DNA from 3 places in the Bacillus sp. JST-5 genome. Region 2 is predicted to be linked to each of the others. Evidence: riboswitches for the same ligand, from Rfam matches in the RefSeq annotation. Region 2 holds a riboswitch; each other region holds the start of a gene.
The links. A riboswitch is a leader RNA that binds a small molecule or an ion and turns the genes downstream of it on or off. The one in region 2 is predicted to bind S-adenosylmethionine.

Region 1: another riboswitch for S-adenosylmethionine. It lies ahead of metK (methionine adenosyltransferase); the one in region 2 lies ahead of AC3ASS_RS01395 (methionine ABC transporter ATP-binding protein).
Region 3: another riboswitch for S-adenosylmethionine. It lies ahead of AC3ASS_RS05205 (O-acetylhomoserine aminocarboxypropyltransferase/cysteine synthase family protein); the one in region 2 lies ahead of AC3ASS_RS01395 (methionine ABC transporter ATP-binding protein).

Annotation. Positions count from the first base shown of each region.
Region 1 covers NZ_JBYLHW010000043.1:15,067-20,685, forward strand. Annotated here, with positions in the region: gene AC3ASS_RS09645 (ABC transporter substrate-binding protein) at 1-444, opposite strand, end outside; gene AC3ASS_RS09650 (alpha/beta hydrolase family protein) at 610-1,416, shown strand; gene AC3ASS_RS09655 (DUF2584 domain-containing protein) at 1,436-1,678, shown strand; gene pckA (phosphoenolpyruvate carboxykinase (ATP)) at 1,727-3,313, opposite strand; SAM riboswitch class I at 3,625-3,742, shown strand; gene metK (methionine adenosyltransferase) at 4,007-5,206, shown strand; gene asnB (asparagine synthase (glutamine-hydrolyzing)) at 5,375-5,619, shown strand, end outside.
Region 2 covers NZ_JBYLHW010000003.1:17,722-23,340, reverse strand. Annotated here, with positions in the region: gene AC3ASS_RS01415 (YusG family protein) at 1-125, shown strand, start outside; gene AC3ASS_RS01410 (toprim domain-containing protein) at 231-569, shown strand; gene AC3ASS_RS01405 (thioredoxin family protein) at 608-910, shown strand; gene AC3ASS_RS01400 (MFS transporter) at 1,082-2,350, shown strand; SAM riboswitch class I at 2,457-2,567, shown strand; gene AC3ASS_RS01395 (methionine ABC transporter ATP-binding protein) at 2,712-3,737, shown strand; gene AC3ASS_RS01390 (methionine ABC transporter permease) at 3,739-4,428, shown strand; gene AC3ASS_RS01385 (MetQ/NlpA family ABC transporter substrate-binding protein) at 4,441-5,259, shown strand; gene AC3ASS_RS01380 (carboxymuconolactone decarboxylase family protein) at 5,402-5,619, shown strand, end outside.
Region 3 covers NZ_JBYLHW010000015.1:18,685-24,303, reverse strand. Annotated here, with positions in the region: gene AC3ASS_RS05210 (hypothetical protein) at 1-845, shown strand, start outside; SAM riboswitch class I at 1,149-1,260, shown strand; gene AC3ASS_RS05205 (O-acetylhomoserine aminocarboxypropyltransferase/cysteine synthase family protein) at 1,403-2,695, shown strand; gene metX (homoserine O-acetyltransferase MetX) at 2,714-3,778, shown strand; gene AC3ASS_RS05195 (homoserine dehydrogenase) at 3,786-5,024, shown strand; gene AC3ASS_RS05190 (S41 family peptidase) at 5,328-5,619, shown strand, end outside.

The DNA of each region.
Region 1 (5,619 bases), on a different contig from region 2:
TGGCATGCCACCTTTTCTTTGTCCTAAAAAGTCTGAGCCTTTAAGTTGCTCCCACTGAAAGTTTTCAATTTTTTCACGAGAAACTAAAAAAGTTCCATCCGTTTGTGTCAATTGGGCAAAATTTATGATAGGGTCATCGCTTCCTTGGGCTGTAACATATATACTTGTTTCAGACCCGACTAATGCGATATCTGCACCGTTGGATAGAAGAGTTGTCATTGTTTTATCTCCGCCCCAAGCAGTTTTTAAATCAATTTCAATCCCTTCTTCTTCAAAAAAACCTTTTTCAATGGCAACGTATTGTGGCGCATAAAAAATGGAACGCGTTACTTCAGCAATACGCACCTTTTCTAAGCTAGTAGAATTTTTTCCACATGCAAATAGGGTGAAAATTAGCATGATAAAAACTGTAGTTAAAGTGATGTATTTTAATGCTTTCTTCATGTTGCAGCCTCCCTTTAAAGTGAGATGATATAAAAATCTACAATATTCTATGTAATGTTCAAAAATGTGTGAATGCCTATATTCAAAGCTATACAATAATAAAAATTTGCAACAAACAGTGTGTTTGAGTAATGTTAGAGTACAAGGAGATAAAGGTGGAATACGATGAGTAAACATTTGATTTCAAAATATCCTTTTCCGTCACCTAATCCAAATATAGACCTTTCGATTGTCACCTATTGGTCTAATGGTTTAAAAGTGAAAGGGTTATTAGCTGAACCAAAAATGAAAGGAGAATATGAAGGATTATTATATTTACGCGGGGGAATAAAAAACGTTGGCATGGTTAGAGCCGCCAGAATCGCACAATTTGCACATGAAGGTATGATTGTTTTTGCCCCTTTTTACAGAGGAAATTGTGGGGGAGAAGGTTCTGAAGATTTTGCAGGAGAAGATCGTAACGATGCTTTTTTCGCCTATGAATTTTTAAAAGGGTATGAAAGAGTAAAAAATGGGAAGGTTCATGTTTTTGGATTTTCAAGGGGAGGAGTAATGGCATTATTTACAGCGATTCGATATGATGATGTCAGCTCTCTTGTTACATGGGGAGGCGTTTCAGATATGTTTTTAACATATGAGGAACGTGTGGATTTAAGAAGAATGATGAAAAGAGTCATTGGAGGATCACCGAACAAGAAATTTGATGAGTATAAAAAACGAACCCCATTATATGAGTTAGAAAATATCCATTGTCCCGTTTTAATTATTCATGGGTTAAAAGATCAAAATGTCTCTTATCAACATGCCTTACGATTAGAAAAGCGATTAAAGGAATTGAATAAACAAGTTGAAACATGGTATTGGGATGAATTTACTCATTACTTTCCTCCAGATGTTAATCGTAAAATTGTTCAACAATTAATTAAATGGATGAAACAAGTAGGAAAGTCTGATACGATGAAAATAGATTAAGGTGAAAGGGAGAGAAATGATGGGGATGCCATTTGAATTACAAACGGTGATTATTACAAATGGGTTTGAGAATAGACTCGATCAAAATTTTTTCGAATTAGTAAAGGATGGATATCATCTTTACCCACTACATGTCCCTATTCCTGTAAAAAGATCCATTGATGGTGATTTAACAGGAGAAGGAATTATACAAAAATTAGAATTGTCTGAAGGAAAAACAACTATTATTTATGAGTTATTAAAATTAAAGTCAATCAATTAAGCACTACATATAAAAATCCCCCGGAATACGTTTTTCCGGGGGATTATATTAACCAATTGGTCCGCCTAATTCCGCAATTTCCTTTGGAACGTTATTAAATTTCTTAAAGTTTTCACGGAATTGATTGGCCAATTCTTTCGCTTTCTTCATATAAGCTTCTTTATCTTTCCAAGTATTTATCGGTTGTAAAACTTCGTCAGGGACACCTGGTACATGGACTGGAATGTTTAATCCAAATATTTCATCTTTCACTGTTTCAACGTTTGAAAGTTCTCCAACTAATGCCGCTTGTACCATGGCACGGGTATAGGATAATTTCATTCGTGTTCCTACTCCGTACTCACCACCAGTCCAACCGGTATTTACTAAAAACACTTCCACGTGGTGTTGGTCAATTTTTTCTCCTAACATTTCCGCATATTTTGTTGCAGGTAATGGTAGGAAAGGTGCTCCAAAACAAGTTGAAAATGTTGCTTCAGGAGAGGTTACTCCACGTTCTGTTCCTGCAAGTTTACTTGTATAACCACTTAAGAAATGGTACATTGCTTGTTCTTTCGTTAATTTTGAAATTGGAGGAAGCACTCCAGTTGCATCGGCTGTTAAGAATAAAATGGTTGTCGGATGACCGGCAATACTAGGGTCAACGATATGCTCAATAGCTTGGATTGGATAAGCCGCGCGAGTATTTTCAGTTAATGAACCATCATCATAGTTAGGAATTCTTGTTTCTTCATCTAAAACAACATTTTCAAGCACTGAGCCGAAACGAATGGCATCGAAAATTTGAGGCTCTTTTTCTCTAGATAGATTAATACATTTTGCATAACAACCACCTTCAATATTGAAGACGCCATTAGCTGACCAACCATGCTCATCATCACCGATTAAGCGGCGATTAGGGTCTGCGGATAATGTCGTTTTACCTGTACCAGATAATCCGAAGAATAAAGCCACATCTCCTTCTTGACCAACATTGGCTGAACAGTGCATTGATAAAATCCCCATCTCTGGAAGAATATAATTCATTACAGAGAAAATGGATTTCTTCATTTCTCCTGCGTATTCAGTACCACCAATTAAAACGACTCTTTTTTCAAAAGAAATAATAATAAATGTTTCGGAATTGGTACCGTCAACAGCAGGATCAGCTTTAAATGTAGGAGCAGAAATGACAGTAAATTGAGCTTCATGATTTGCTAATTCTTCCATTGTTGGTCGAATAAATAATTGATGGGCAAATAAATTATGCCAAGCAAATTCATTGACTACTTGAATTGGCAAGCGATATTTTTCATCTGCTCCAGCAAATCCCTTAAATACAAAGACTTCATCTTTTTCTTTTAGATAGTTGATCACTTTTGTATATAATTTAGTAAAAGCTTCTTCGGAAATTGGTTGGTTAACAGAACCCCAATCAATTTTATCCTTAATTGAAGACTCTTCGACGATAAATTTATCTTTAGGTGAACGTCCAGTATACTTTCCAGTTGTAGCTCTTACTGCTCCTGTGGAAGTAAGGACACCTTCTTTTCTTTCTAACACTTTTTCAACTAATTGAGGAACAGATAACTGTACATGGATATTTTGGCCGGATAACAACTCATTCAATTCAGTGATAGTGCTGACAGAACTCATTAGAAAACCTTCCTTTTCGAAATATTTCTAAAAACATCTGAAAATAGTATAACACATTAATATGAATAGTCTATACTAATTGTTCTTTTTTCATTGAATTGTTAAAAGTTTTTCACATTAAAAGTAGCGACTATTTCCAGACTATAAAACGTCACATATATATAATAAGAAGAAATGAATCAGAAGAAAAGGGTTTAAGCAAAAGAAATATAAAAAATAGCGAATATTGACTATAGTATTTGTTTACAACATGGAAGAAATAAGTTGACATTGTTAAACAAGGTCAGTTATGATTTATGATTGAACGGATACTCTTATCCCGAGTTGGTGGAGGGACAGGCCCTATGAAGCCCGGCAACCAGCTTAAAATTATTTTTAAGCAAAGGTGCTAACCTGATGCAAGGTTTTCAATTCCTTGATCGATAAGAGTGAGAGGCAAATAATAACATTATACCTTTCCTCGAGGAGGAAAGGTTTTTACATGTCATTGCGATGATTACATAGGAATAATCTAAAACATTTGCCTTTGTTAATAACATTTTTTATAAATTATGAATGTTTTCTTCATACTAAAAGGGAAAAAAACAGTGTATCCGTTTCGCTATGTATTTGAATATATATAACCATTGCCAATTATCCGCCTTTCATAAAAAGTGGTCGGAGACAAGCAATGAATATGAAGGAGGGTTAACATTGACAAAACGTCGCTTATTTACTTCTGAATCCGTTACAGAAGGACATCCGGATAAAATTTGTGACCAAATTTCGGATGCAATTTTAGATGAAATTTTAGCTAAAGATCCAAATGCTCGTGTAGCTGCTGAGACTTCAGTTACAACTGGACTTGTGCTTGTAGCTGGGGAGATTACGACAAATTCATATGTTGACATTCCAAAAATTGTTCGTGATACTATCCGAGAAATTGGATATACACGTGCAAAATATGGTTTTGATGCTGATACTTGTGGTGTCATTACTTCTATTGATGAACAATCTCCAGATATAGCCATGGGTGTTGATAAAGCGTTAGAAGCAAGAGAGGGCTTAATGACTGATGAGGAGATTGAAGCTATCGGTGCAGGCGACCAAGGGCTAATGTTTGGATTTGCATGTAATGAAACAAAGGAACTCATGCCACTTCCAATTTCTTTAGCTCATAAATTAGCGAGACGATTAACGGAAGTAAGAAAAGAAGAAATATTACCATATTTACGTCCGGATGGAAAAACACAGGTGACGGTTGAATATGATGAAAATAATAAACCGGTAAGAATCGATACCATTGTCATCTCAACTCAACACCATCCAGAAATTACACTTGAACAAATTAAACGTAATATTAAAGAATATGTCATTGACCCAATTGTTCCAAAAGAATTCATTGACGAGCAAACGAAATTTTTTATTAATCCAACTGGTCGTTTTGTTATTGGAGGGCCACAAGGGGATGCTGGTCTTACTGGACGTAAAATTATTGTAGATACGTATGGTGGATATGCTCGACATGGTGGTGGAGCATTCTCTGGAAAAGATCCAACAAAAGTTGACCGCTCAGCTGCATATGCTGCAAGATATGTTGCTAAAAATATTGTAGCTGCAGGATTAGCTGATAAATGTGAAGTTCAATTAGCCTACGCTATTGGTGTAGCACAGCCAGTCTCAATTTCCATTGATACTTTTGGTACAGGGAAAGTAAGTGAAGATGTTTTAATTGATGTCGTTCGAAAAAACTTTGACCTTCGTCCTGCTGGAATCATTAAAATGCTTGATTTAAGAAGACCAATATATAAACGTACAGCTGCATATGGACACTTTGGACGTACAGATATTGATCTTCCTTGGGAAAAAACAGATAAAGCTGAAATTTTAAGAAAAGAATGTTTAGGAAAATAAAAAAGAATAATGATTTGTTGTATAATTGGTAAAAAGAAGTTACATTTTTAGTGTAACTTCTTCTTTTCTATATATGTCTAATAAAAGGGAATTTGCGTCTATTCAGCAGATCTCCCATTTACAAACAAAATTACTTTTTAATTTATTATAAGGATGTGGACGTATTTCATGTGTGGCTTTATTGGTTGTATAACAAATCATTTTGGACAAGTTAATGAAGAGGAAGTAAGTTCAATTAAAAATATGAATAAAATGATTCATCATCGTGGACCTGACGAAGAAGGTTACTATTTTGATGAATATGTATGCTTTGGCTTTAAACGATTAAGCATTATAGATTTAGAATCAGGTCAGCAACCATTATCTTATAATAATGATAGATATTGGATTATATTTAATGGTGAAATTTATAA
Region 2 (5,619 bases):
CTTTAAACATTCAATTAGATCCTTCCTTTGAAGTCAAAGGACAAAAAATTTATAAACAAATGGCTACGGTTGAAGAACCAAATATGAAATATACTGATTGTGACGATGAAGCAGGGTGGTGTTAAAAGGCAGTGGTTTTCCGCTGTCTTTTTCTATAATATTAATAATAAGTGCAGCTTTCATTATATGATAAGATGATAGAATGAGAAAAAAGTTTTTATGGTGATCATATGGATGATAAAGTCATTATTGTAGAGGGGACAACTGATAAGAAAAAAGTATTGGAAGTTATAAATGAAGATGTTGAAATCATTTGTACAAACGGAACAATTAGTATTACTCGATTAGACGAATTAATTGAAGAGTTAGCTGATCGAGAAGTATATATTTTAGTTGACTCCGATCATTCAGGAGAAAAATTAAGAAAATTATTCAAACGAGAGTTTCCAGAAGCTCATCATTTGTATATTGATAAAGAATATCGGGAAGTAGCTGCTGCCCCTCAACATCATATTGCTTCTGTCCTCTTAAAAGGGAATATTGAAGTTCAGACCAAGTATTTACTTTGAAAACTTTTTCCTCGGAATTTTAGTAAAGGATGTTAATAATGCAAGAATGGAATTATGAGCAATTGAAAGATAATTTATTGAAAAATAAACGATGTGCATTTTATTTGTATACCCCTTTTTGTGGGACATGCCAAGTAGCAGGGAAAATGTTAGAAGTTGTATCGGAACTTATACCACATTTACCCATTGGTAAAGCAAATCTTAACATCATCCCAAGATTAGCGAATGATTATAAAATTGAAAGTGTCCCTTGTCTTTTACTATTTGAACATGGAAAAATCGTCGAAAAAATTTATGCTTTTCATTCTGTCCCATACTTATTAGAAAGGTTAAAAAAGTAATCACCCGTGCGGTGATTTTTTTATTGAAAAATATTTAGTTTTCTTAAAAGTCTTTCTTTCTTTTTTTACTTATTAGTCTTTTCGAAAAAGTGAAAAAAATAGTTGCCTTTTCTTAGTGGAGGAGATAATATATTTAGGGATGCGAAATAAATGAGGGGCGGAATAGCGACAATGGCTTTTTTTCATGAATGGTCAAGTCAATTAAAAAGTTATAATCAAAATATTAAACTTGCGTTGTTAGCGAATATATTTGCAAACATCGGACTTGGCATTTTTATGGTTATTTATAATTTCTACATTCGAGAATTAGGATATTCCGAAAGTGTGAACGGTCAAGTAATTGCTATGACATCTTTAGCTACGGCACTTGCTCTTGTACCGGCAGGAATTTTAAGCGACAAACTTGGAAGAAAAAAAGTCATGGTGTTTGGAATTGTTACGTCTTGCATAATTTTATTTGCAAGAAGTATAGTGGAATCTCAAGATTTACTAATTGTCACTGGCTTTGCAACAGGTTTGACAGTTGCTTTTCTTCAAGTGTCTTCGATTCCTTGGTTGTCTGAAAACTCAAGTATCTCTCAACGGGTACACTTATTTAGCCTTCATTCCGCTATAATGACTGCCTCTACCGTAATTGGAAGCACATTAGGTGGTATTTTAACGGATTTATTCTCACTTTTCACAACAGAATTACAAAGCATTCGAATCGTTTTAATAACAGGAAGTGTCTTTTATTTATTGGCTTTTTTTCCAATTGTAAAATTAAAGGAAAGAAAAAAGAAGAAGGTAATTCCTACTGCTAGAAAAACTTCTTTCTTAAATTTAAAGGAACATAAAGGAAGTATAAAAATTATTGCTCTTTTTGCTATCGCTCAATTAATCATTGGTGTCGGTGCAGGACTTGTCATTCCATATTTAAATTTGTACTTTGCAGATCGTTTTCATGCTTCTACAACCATCATCGGAATGATTATTTCATTAGGTCAGGCAGTAACGGCTGTTGCCATGTTTATTGGGCCAATGGTAGTTAGAAAAGTAGGAGAAGTAAAAGCCGTTGTTTATTTACAAATGTTATCGTTGCCATTTCTCCTATTGACAGCTTATACACAAAATTTGTGGCTAGCAGCCATCGGATTTTTATTTAGGCAGGCATTAATGAATGCGGGAAATCCTATTCAAATGTCATTAATGATGTCTAAAGTGGATGATTCTGTTAAAGGATTGGCAAATTCGGTCAATCAAATGGTATTCAATTTAGGATGGGCGTTAATGGGACCAGTGTCAACTGGAATCGTCATTCAGTATGGATCTTATTGGGGATACGCAACTGTATTCACAATAACGGCTGTATTATATTTCATTGGTTCTCTCTACTTTTTTATTGTTTTCCGAACTTACAATAAACAAAAATTAGAAGACAAAATAGCAAAATCAAGTTAATAATAATTATTGAAATATTCCCAATTTACTAACTTTAATGATTGTTATTGACGATTATTTGTGTGGATGATAGAATCAGTTTCATCAATTGAATAACGTGAACGTTCTCTTATCAAGAGAGGTGGAGGGATGTGCCCTATGAAACCCGGCAACCGTCAATGAATCGTCATTGAAATGGTGCCAATTCACACAAAGCGTATGCTTTGAGAGATGAGAGGAAAAGGTTAGTTTAATTATGTTTGTTAAGCTTATCCCTTTCTGCTCTTAAAGCAGAAAGGGTTTTTTATTGCGTTTCAATACTATTACTTTAATTCGGGGAAACTTTCGGATAGAGGGTATATTGAGTGAGGAAGGTGAGGACATGATTTCTATTCAAAATGTAAAAAAAGTGTTTCGAACAAAAAATGGCGAGCTTACGGCCGTTAATGATATAAACTTAACCATTCAAGAAGGAGAAATTTTTGGTGTCATCGGTTACAGTGGTGCTGGAAAAAGTACTCTTTTACGAATGCTGAACGGCTTAGAGACTCCAACGTCGGGAACGCTCCAAGTCAATGGGAAAAACATTTCAAAAATTAAAGGAAAAGAATTAAGAAAAGCTAGACAAAAAATTGGGATGATCTTTCAGCACTTTAATTTACTTTGGTCAAGAACAGTCAGTGAAAACATTGCTTTCCCATTAGAAATCGCTGGTATTCCGAAAAAAGAAAGAGAAGAAAGAGTAGCCGAGCTAATTAAACTTGTTGGTCTAGAAGGAAAAGAGAAATCGTATCCTTCCCAATTAAGCGGTGGGCAAAAGCAAAGGGTAGGAATTGCAAGAGCATTAGCTAACCATCCAAGTGTATTACTTTGTGACGAAGCAACAAGTGCACTGGACCCAGAAACGACCGATCAAATCTTAGACCTACTTGTTAATATTAATAAAAAATTAGGCTTAACTATTGTTTTAATTACTCATGAAATGCACGTGATTCGCAAGATTTGTCATCGTGTGGCCGTCATGGAGAATGGAAAAGTCGTAGAACTGGGACCAGTACTTGAAGTGTTTAAAAACCCGAAAGAAGCTATAACAAAAAGATTTGTTCAACAAATTACCGAGCCAGAAGAGGCGAAAGATGCCGTCCAACATTTAATTGAAAAATATCCTAATGGAAAAATTGTAAAACTATCTTTTGTCGGGGATGTCGTAGAACAACCTGTAATAACGAACTTAATTAGAGAATATCCCGTCACTGTAAATATATTACAAGGGAACATATCGCAAACGCAAAACGGAGCATATGGGACTTTATTCATTCATCTAGATGGAAATGAATCATCTATTCAACAAGCGTTGGATTATGTTAAAAGCAAGAGCGTTGGAATTGAGGTGATTAAAAGTGAATAGTATTTGGGAAGATTTCTATTCCTCGGAGTTGGGTTTATTTCCAAACGTTAATTGGGAAAAAACTTTTGAAAAAACTCAAGAAACTTTGTACATGACAGGTGTTTCTATCGTTTTTATCTTTATTATTGGGATTCTATTAGGTCTATTATTATTTTTAACATCTAAAGGGAACTTATGGGAAAACCGTTTTGTTAACCAATTCATTGGTGGGATTGTGAATATTTTTCGTTCCATTCCGTTTGTTATTTTGATTGTACTATTGATTCCATTTACAAAAATTTTGGTCGGTACAATGATTGGGAAAGAAGCTGCGATTCCATCATTAATCATCGGTGCTGCACCTTTTTATGCAAGAATGGTTGAAATAGGATTGAGAGAAATTGATAAGGGGGTGATTGAAGCGGCTAGAGCCATGGGGGCAAGCACAACAACGATTATATTCAAAGTGCTGCTTCCAGAATCGATGCCAGCACTGATTTCAGGAATCACTGTTACCGCCATTGCATTAGTTGGTTATACAGCAATTGCAGGAGTTATCGGAGCTGGTGGACTAGGTGACTTAGCATACTTAGATGGATTTTCACAAAACAATAACGATGTAACATTAATTGCAACAGTATTTATTTTACTTATAGTTTTCATTATTCAATTTATTGGAGATTTTCTTACTAACTTAATTGATAAACGATAGGAGAGAAATGAAATGAGAAAATGGATAGCCGTATTAGTTACTTCAATTTTCATTTTAGCATTGGCTGCATGTGGAAATAGTGATGATAAAGACAATAAAACATTAGTTATTGGAGCAACAAATGAACCTCATGGAATGATTTTAGAAAAAGCAAAACCACTATTAAAAGAAAAAGGAATTGACTTAGAAGTAAAAGTGTTTAGTAAATATGAGTTGATTAACCCAGCACTCGCAGATAAATCTTTAGACGCAAACTATTTCCAACATATTCCTTACCTTGAAGCACAAATGGAAAAATTCGGTTATGAATTTGAAAATGCTGGCGGTATTCATATCGAACCAATCGGTGTATATTCGAAAAAATATAAAAGTTTAGAAGAGCTACCTGACGGAGCGACGATTATTTTAAGCAATTCAACACCAGATCACGGAAGAATTTTAACTCTATTAGAAGCAAATGGTCTCATTAAATTAAAAGACGGAGTAGATAAAATTACTGCATCTTTTGATGATATTGCTGAAAATCCTAAAAACATAAAATTCAAATATGATTACGCTCCAGATTTGTTACCAACTATTTTCAACAATAACGAAGGTGATGCGGTAGTCATCAATTCGAACTATGCGATTGATGCTGGTTTAAATCCAGTTGAGGATAATATTGCCATTGAAGATGCAGATTCTCCATATGTGAACGTGATTGCTGTTCGTAAAGGGGATGCAAAAAAAGAAGAAATTCAAGCGTTAATCGAAGTACTCCATACAAAAGAGATAAAAGATTATATTCTTGAAACATGGAATGGTGCAGTGGTTCCAGTTGATCAAGAATAATGAAGGGAAAAAGAATTTGTCCAAATACGGATAAATTCTTTTCTTATTATATATAGGAAATTTCTAGTACTTATAGCTAAAGCATAGATGTCATTTAGAATAAGCATACTATCCTTGAAAAAAAGGATAGGAGAGATGAAAAATGGAACAATTTGAACCTAGTAATAGTATTGAAGCTGCCCTTCATGAATTTAAACAAGGTTTAGGAACTTTTACTGAAAAAATGCCAAAAATAGCTAAACATTTTAATGAATTTAGTAAAGCTTGTTTTGAAGATGGAAAGTTATCGAAAAAACATAAACAATTAATAGCATTAGCCAATAGTGTTATAACCCAAGACGAATATTGTATCATTTATCA
Region 3 (5,619 bases), on a different contig from region 2:
GGTGGAAAGGAAGACTAATGGAGCGATTTATTACATGTAAGGAAGATGAACCGTCAAAACTAGAGGATCCGTTTATTAACTCAGTATTATCCATTTATCAGACATATTTTCTACTTGTTTTAATGAAAAAGCTAGATGTTAAAAAGGGAGAGAAATGGCTTTTTCAACATTTAAGTGAACTCGTTCCTGCATGCTCAAATATTGATGAAGTGGAAAAAGAACTGCAATCGATCTTTGAAGATAAAGGATGGAACTTTTTAGGCGGAGTAACGGCCCCTTTTCGTGGACCATTTATTTGGAAAACGAATGAGAAAAAAAGCTATATAGTCGAACTGCCTTTAGGAACACAAAATGTAGATGTAATATTTATGTCCAACTTTATCATGCAAAGCTGGCTTCATTATGCAACGTTTGGCGAACATTATGCAGGAGGGTGGGCAAAAGAAGATGCACTTTACTGTGTGAAAGAAGCATATGAACCATTAGATGATGAAGTGTTCAACGTTTCCTTTCTGAAACATGAAGCGCAACATTTCTATGATTATGAGCATTATCCGAATCTACCTGGATATGTCCTTGAGTACCGTGCGAAATTAGTAGAATTAATGGAAGATAGAGGAAGAGTTTGGGGAAATATATTAGCAGAAGCAAAGAATGATCAACAATTTCCACATAGTTATGCAGCTTATTTAATAAGAGAAAATATTAAGACGATGTATAATTTATCGGGTGATCAAACGGAATGGCAACAATTAAAAATGGAGGATATCCAACGAGCGGCAAAAATTCTTTTGGATCGTTCAACCGATGATCTAAACAACCAAAGGGAAATTGGTTTATTATAAGACTAATTTTTTGACTTAGAGAATTCAAGTTTGATATATATAGATTATTCGTCAATTATTATGCTTCTTTTCATAGCCTCTTCGTTAGGAAGAGGCTTTTATTTTGGCCATGCACGAAATGTTTGGGACTTCAAACAAGACTATTCAAACTTACAAGCTTTATGCAAAAAACAAAACTCGTTAGCAAAATAGTCGAATAATCATCATTGCATTATTATTTAAAAAATTATAAAAATTTGATTGACGAGAATTTGTCCGTTCATTATAATTCAGTTTAACAACAATTTCATAAGTGAGTATTGACTCTTATCAAGAGAGGTGGAGGGACTAGGCCCGATGAAACCCGGCAACCTTCAAACGACGTGTTTGAAAAGGTGCCAATTCCTACAGGTCAAAATGATCTGAGAGATAAGAGGAGGAACTAAAAACTACGCCCTCTTCTTATGAAGAGGGTTTTTTATTACAAATATCCTACTAAATCCTTCCTCTTCCCTCTCATTCCATCTGCCAAATACTCACTTATCACCCTTTAATGAAAACTTTAGGAGGTATGTGAAATGACTAATTCATTGAAAGATGAAACATTATTGCTTCATGGAGGGCAAGAGGTGGATCCTGCCACTGGATCAAGAGCAGTACCGATTTACCAAACAACGTCGTATGTATTCAACGATACAGAACATGCACAAAATTTATTTGCACTAGCGGAAACAGGAAATATTTATACTCGGATTACGAATCCAACGGTGGATGTTTTTGAAAAACGTGTAGCAGCACTAGAAGGTGGAACAGCAGCAGTGGCAACTGCATCCGGAATGTCCGCTATTACGTTAGCAATCTTGAACATCGCTGAAACAGGGGATGAAATTGTAGCGGCGACAAATTTATACGGCGGAACCTTCAATTTATTTTCCTTAACCCTTCCACGATTCGGGATAAAAGTTAAATTTGTTGATGCGATTGATCCAGAAAATTTCAGAAAAGCGATTACTCCAAAAACAAAAGCGTTATATGGAGAAATTATCGGAAATCCAAGTTTACAAGTATTTGATGTAGAGGCCGTTGCTGACATTGCAAAAGAAGCAGGGATTCCTTTAATCATCGATAATACTTTTGCTACACCTTACGGATGTAAGCCGATTGAATGGGGAGCCAATATTGTTGTTCATTCAGCTACGAAATGGATCGGCGGCCATGGAAACTCAATCGGAGGAGTCGTTGTGGATGGAGGAAACTTTGATTGGAACAATGAAAAATTCAAAGGTTTCATCGAACCAGACCCTAGCTACAACGGACTCAAATATGCCGATTTAGGAAACGTAGCTTATGCAGTAAAACTCCGTGTTCAATTGTTACGCGATATAGGTCCTTGTTTAAGTCCGCAAAATGCCTTTTATTTGCTTCAAGGATTAGAAACGTTGCACCTTCGCTTAGAACGACATAATGAAAATGCATTGAAAGTAGCCCAATTTTTGAAAAACCATCCGGATGTTGACTGGGTCACATATCCAGGATTCGAAGATCATCCAACATACCCTTTAGCACAAAAATATTTAAAACATGGATTCGGTTCAATGGTTGTATTTGGTATTAAAGGCGGACGAGAAGCAGGTAGAAAGGTAATCGATCATATTTCTTTGTTCTCTCATGTCGCTAACGTTGGAGATGCTAAATCATTAATTATTCATCCAGCATCAACCACTCACCAACAATTAAGTAAAGAAGAGCTAGCTTTAACTGGGGTGACAGAAGAACTCATTCGTCTTTCCATAGGTATTGAAAATGTTGATGACATCATCGCAGATCTTGATCAAGCCATTACAAAGGCGGTGGCAGCTGTAACGGTATAAAAATAGGAGCGAATCATTATGTTGCAGAAGATAACAGATGAACACACATATGGAACTATTTTTGTTGGAGATATACAGCTAGAAAGCGGGGAGGTTTTAAAAGATACACTTGCCTCCTATGAAATGGTAGGAAATAAAAATGGTCCAGTTATTTTAATTTTTCACGCACTAACCGGGAATGAACGAACATATGGAACAGACGACCATCCCGGTTGGTGGCGGGGAATGGTAGGACCTAACCTGTATATTGATACGAATCAATATTTAGTTATTACTTTTAATGTACTCGGAGGATGCTCTGGTTCCACCGGGCCGACAAGTATCAATCCTGATACAGGAAAGGAATACCGTACACAGTTTCCGTTCTTTACAATCCGAGATATGGTTCATTTTCAAAAAAAAGCTCTCGCTCAACTTGGAATTCACCACGTGAAAGCAGTAATCGGTGGCTCATTAGGAGGAATGCAAGCATTAGAATGGGGAGTATTATATCCGGATACCGTTGAACATGTCATTGCTTTAGCTGTAACTCCATATTTGAGTGACTACGGTATTGCGTTTAATCGAATCGGAATTGAAGCCATTTTGCATGACCCTAATTGGAAAAACGGATATTACGAAAACGCTTCGGATGTCAACGGTCTTTCCATTGCTCGAATGGTAGGAATGGTTACGTACCGAACGGGGGAATTGTTTGAAGAACGATTTCAGCGAGAAATTCGTCATCAGGAATTACATCAGCCTCCATATTATCAAGTTGAATCATACTTGCATTATCAAGGGAAAAAGCTGTTGCATCGATTTGATCCGAACAGTTATTTATATTTATTACACGCAATGAACAGCCATGACATTGGCAGAGATCGAGGAAATTTAGAAGAAGTTTTTAAACAATATCAACCGAAACTTACATCCATTTGTTTTCAAGGCGACCTATTATATAAAGGGGAAGTCATGGAAAAATATATGCCATATGTTCATGATGGAAATTACGTCGAAGTTCCGACAAAGTTCGGTCATGATGGGTTTTTAGTCGAATTTGATCAATGGGGTCCTATGATTCAAAGGGCCCTTACAGATTGAAAAGGAGGTGGGACCGATCGTAAAAAAGATTGCCATCTTAGGTTTTGGTACAGTTGGCCAGGGCGTTTACGAAGGAATAAAAACCAATGAAAAACGATTAGAACAATTAATTGGAGAACCGATTCAAATTTGTGCCGTTTTGGTGAAAGACATTACGAAAGATCGTACAATTGAACGAGAAGTATTGGTGACTAATAACATAGAGGAAATTCTAAAAATTCCTGATTTGCAAATTGTCTTTGAAGCTATTGTCGGTACGGAGCCATGCTTTACGTATTTAAAAAGATTTATAGAAAAAGGATGCCACGTCATTACCGCTAATAAAGTGATGCTTGCCCATCATGGAATTGAGTTAGTGAACTTAGCGCAAGAAAAAGGGGTGACGGTACGGTATGAGGCAACCGTTGCAGGTGGAGTACCGATCATCAGCACCTTATGTTCCATTTTAAAAACGAATCATATTTTAAAACTTGAAGGGATTTTAAATGGAACGTCTAATTTTATTTTAACGGAAATGCGGAAACATGGATGTACATTTGAAGAGGCATTAAAACTAGCGAAACAGCTTGGATATGCGGAACAAGACCCAACGAATGATGTAGATGGTTATGATGCGTACTACAAATTAATCATTTTATATCGGTGTATTTTTGGAAGAGAACCAAACTGGAAAGTAATTGAACGAGAAGGCATATCCACGATTACGCAACAATATGTGGAACTTGCCCAAGTTTTTGGACTAAGATTTCGTCACGTTGCTCATATTTCTCTGGATGCAAAAGATTGCTGGGTAAAACCTGTACTAGTAGATGAAACTCATCCGTTTTATTCTATAGACGGGGTGGATAACACCATTCATATTCAAGGAACTTTAGTTGGAGGCTTAACTTTTACAGGTGCAGGTGCTGGTCGATATCCAACTGCGAGTGCCATGATCGAAGACTTCGTTCAAATTTTTCAGCAAAAAAATCATTTGTTTCCACATGTTTTACCGTTTATAGATGAACGGAAACATGAAAGTGAAATCAGAAACAGTGATTGGGCAATTTTTACAGACCAAGAAACGGCAAGTATGATTAAAAGCGAATCTCCCATTATTCAAGAAAGAAAAAACGGTAAGATAGTTTTCCTGCAATTAGAAGGAACGCATGAATGGATGAATCAATTAAAACAAAAATACAGTGTCCACGTTTATGAAATTTTGAACGTAAATAAAGTGGCAAATATTAAAGAGAATGTATCATGATGCATTCTCTTTTTCTTTTGGAAAAATATTTCGTTAGGATTTATTTGCAACTTTGATGGTTTCTAGTGACAATGGGAATATTGTTCCCTAATCATTCAATCATTGGTAATTTTTATATACAAATTTGCGACCTTTGCAAGAACGAAAAAGTTTTTAAATTCCTTATTAACTTTATTTGTCACCCCTATAAAATTTTTGTAACTGAATTCCAATTTCCAAATACGATTCCTAAGCATTATCATAACTCGTCCATCCGGTTCATATATTGAAATAGTGTAATGGTAGTCGGGAGGAGGCACTAACTTGAGAAAAAGATGGATCATCGCTCTTATGATCAGTTCAATGGTCTTTGCATCTGCCGGAACGTATGCAGGCATGAACTGGATGGGCAAAAAAGATGCGAAAGAAGTAGTTCCTATTACGATAAACAGTTCTAGCAACTTTGATGTTGAAAAAATTAAACGAGCGTACGAAGCGATATACAATGGTTACGTTCATGAAGTAGAGCCAGAACAATTAATCGAAGGGGCTATCGAAGGAATGGTCTCAACATTAAAGGATCCCTATTCTGTTTATATGGATGAAGTGAAAGCAG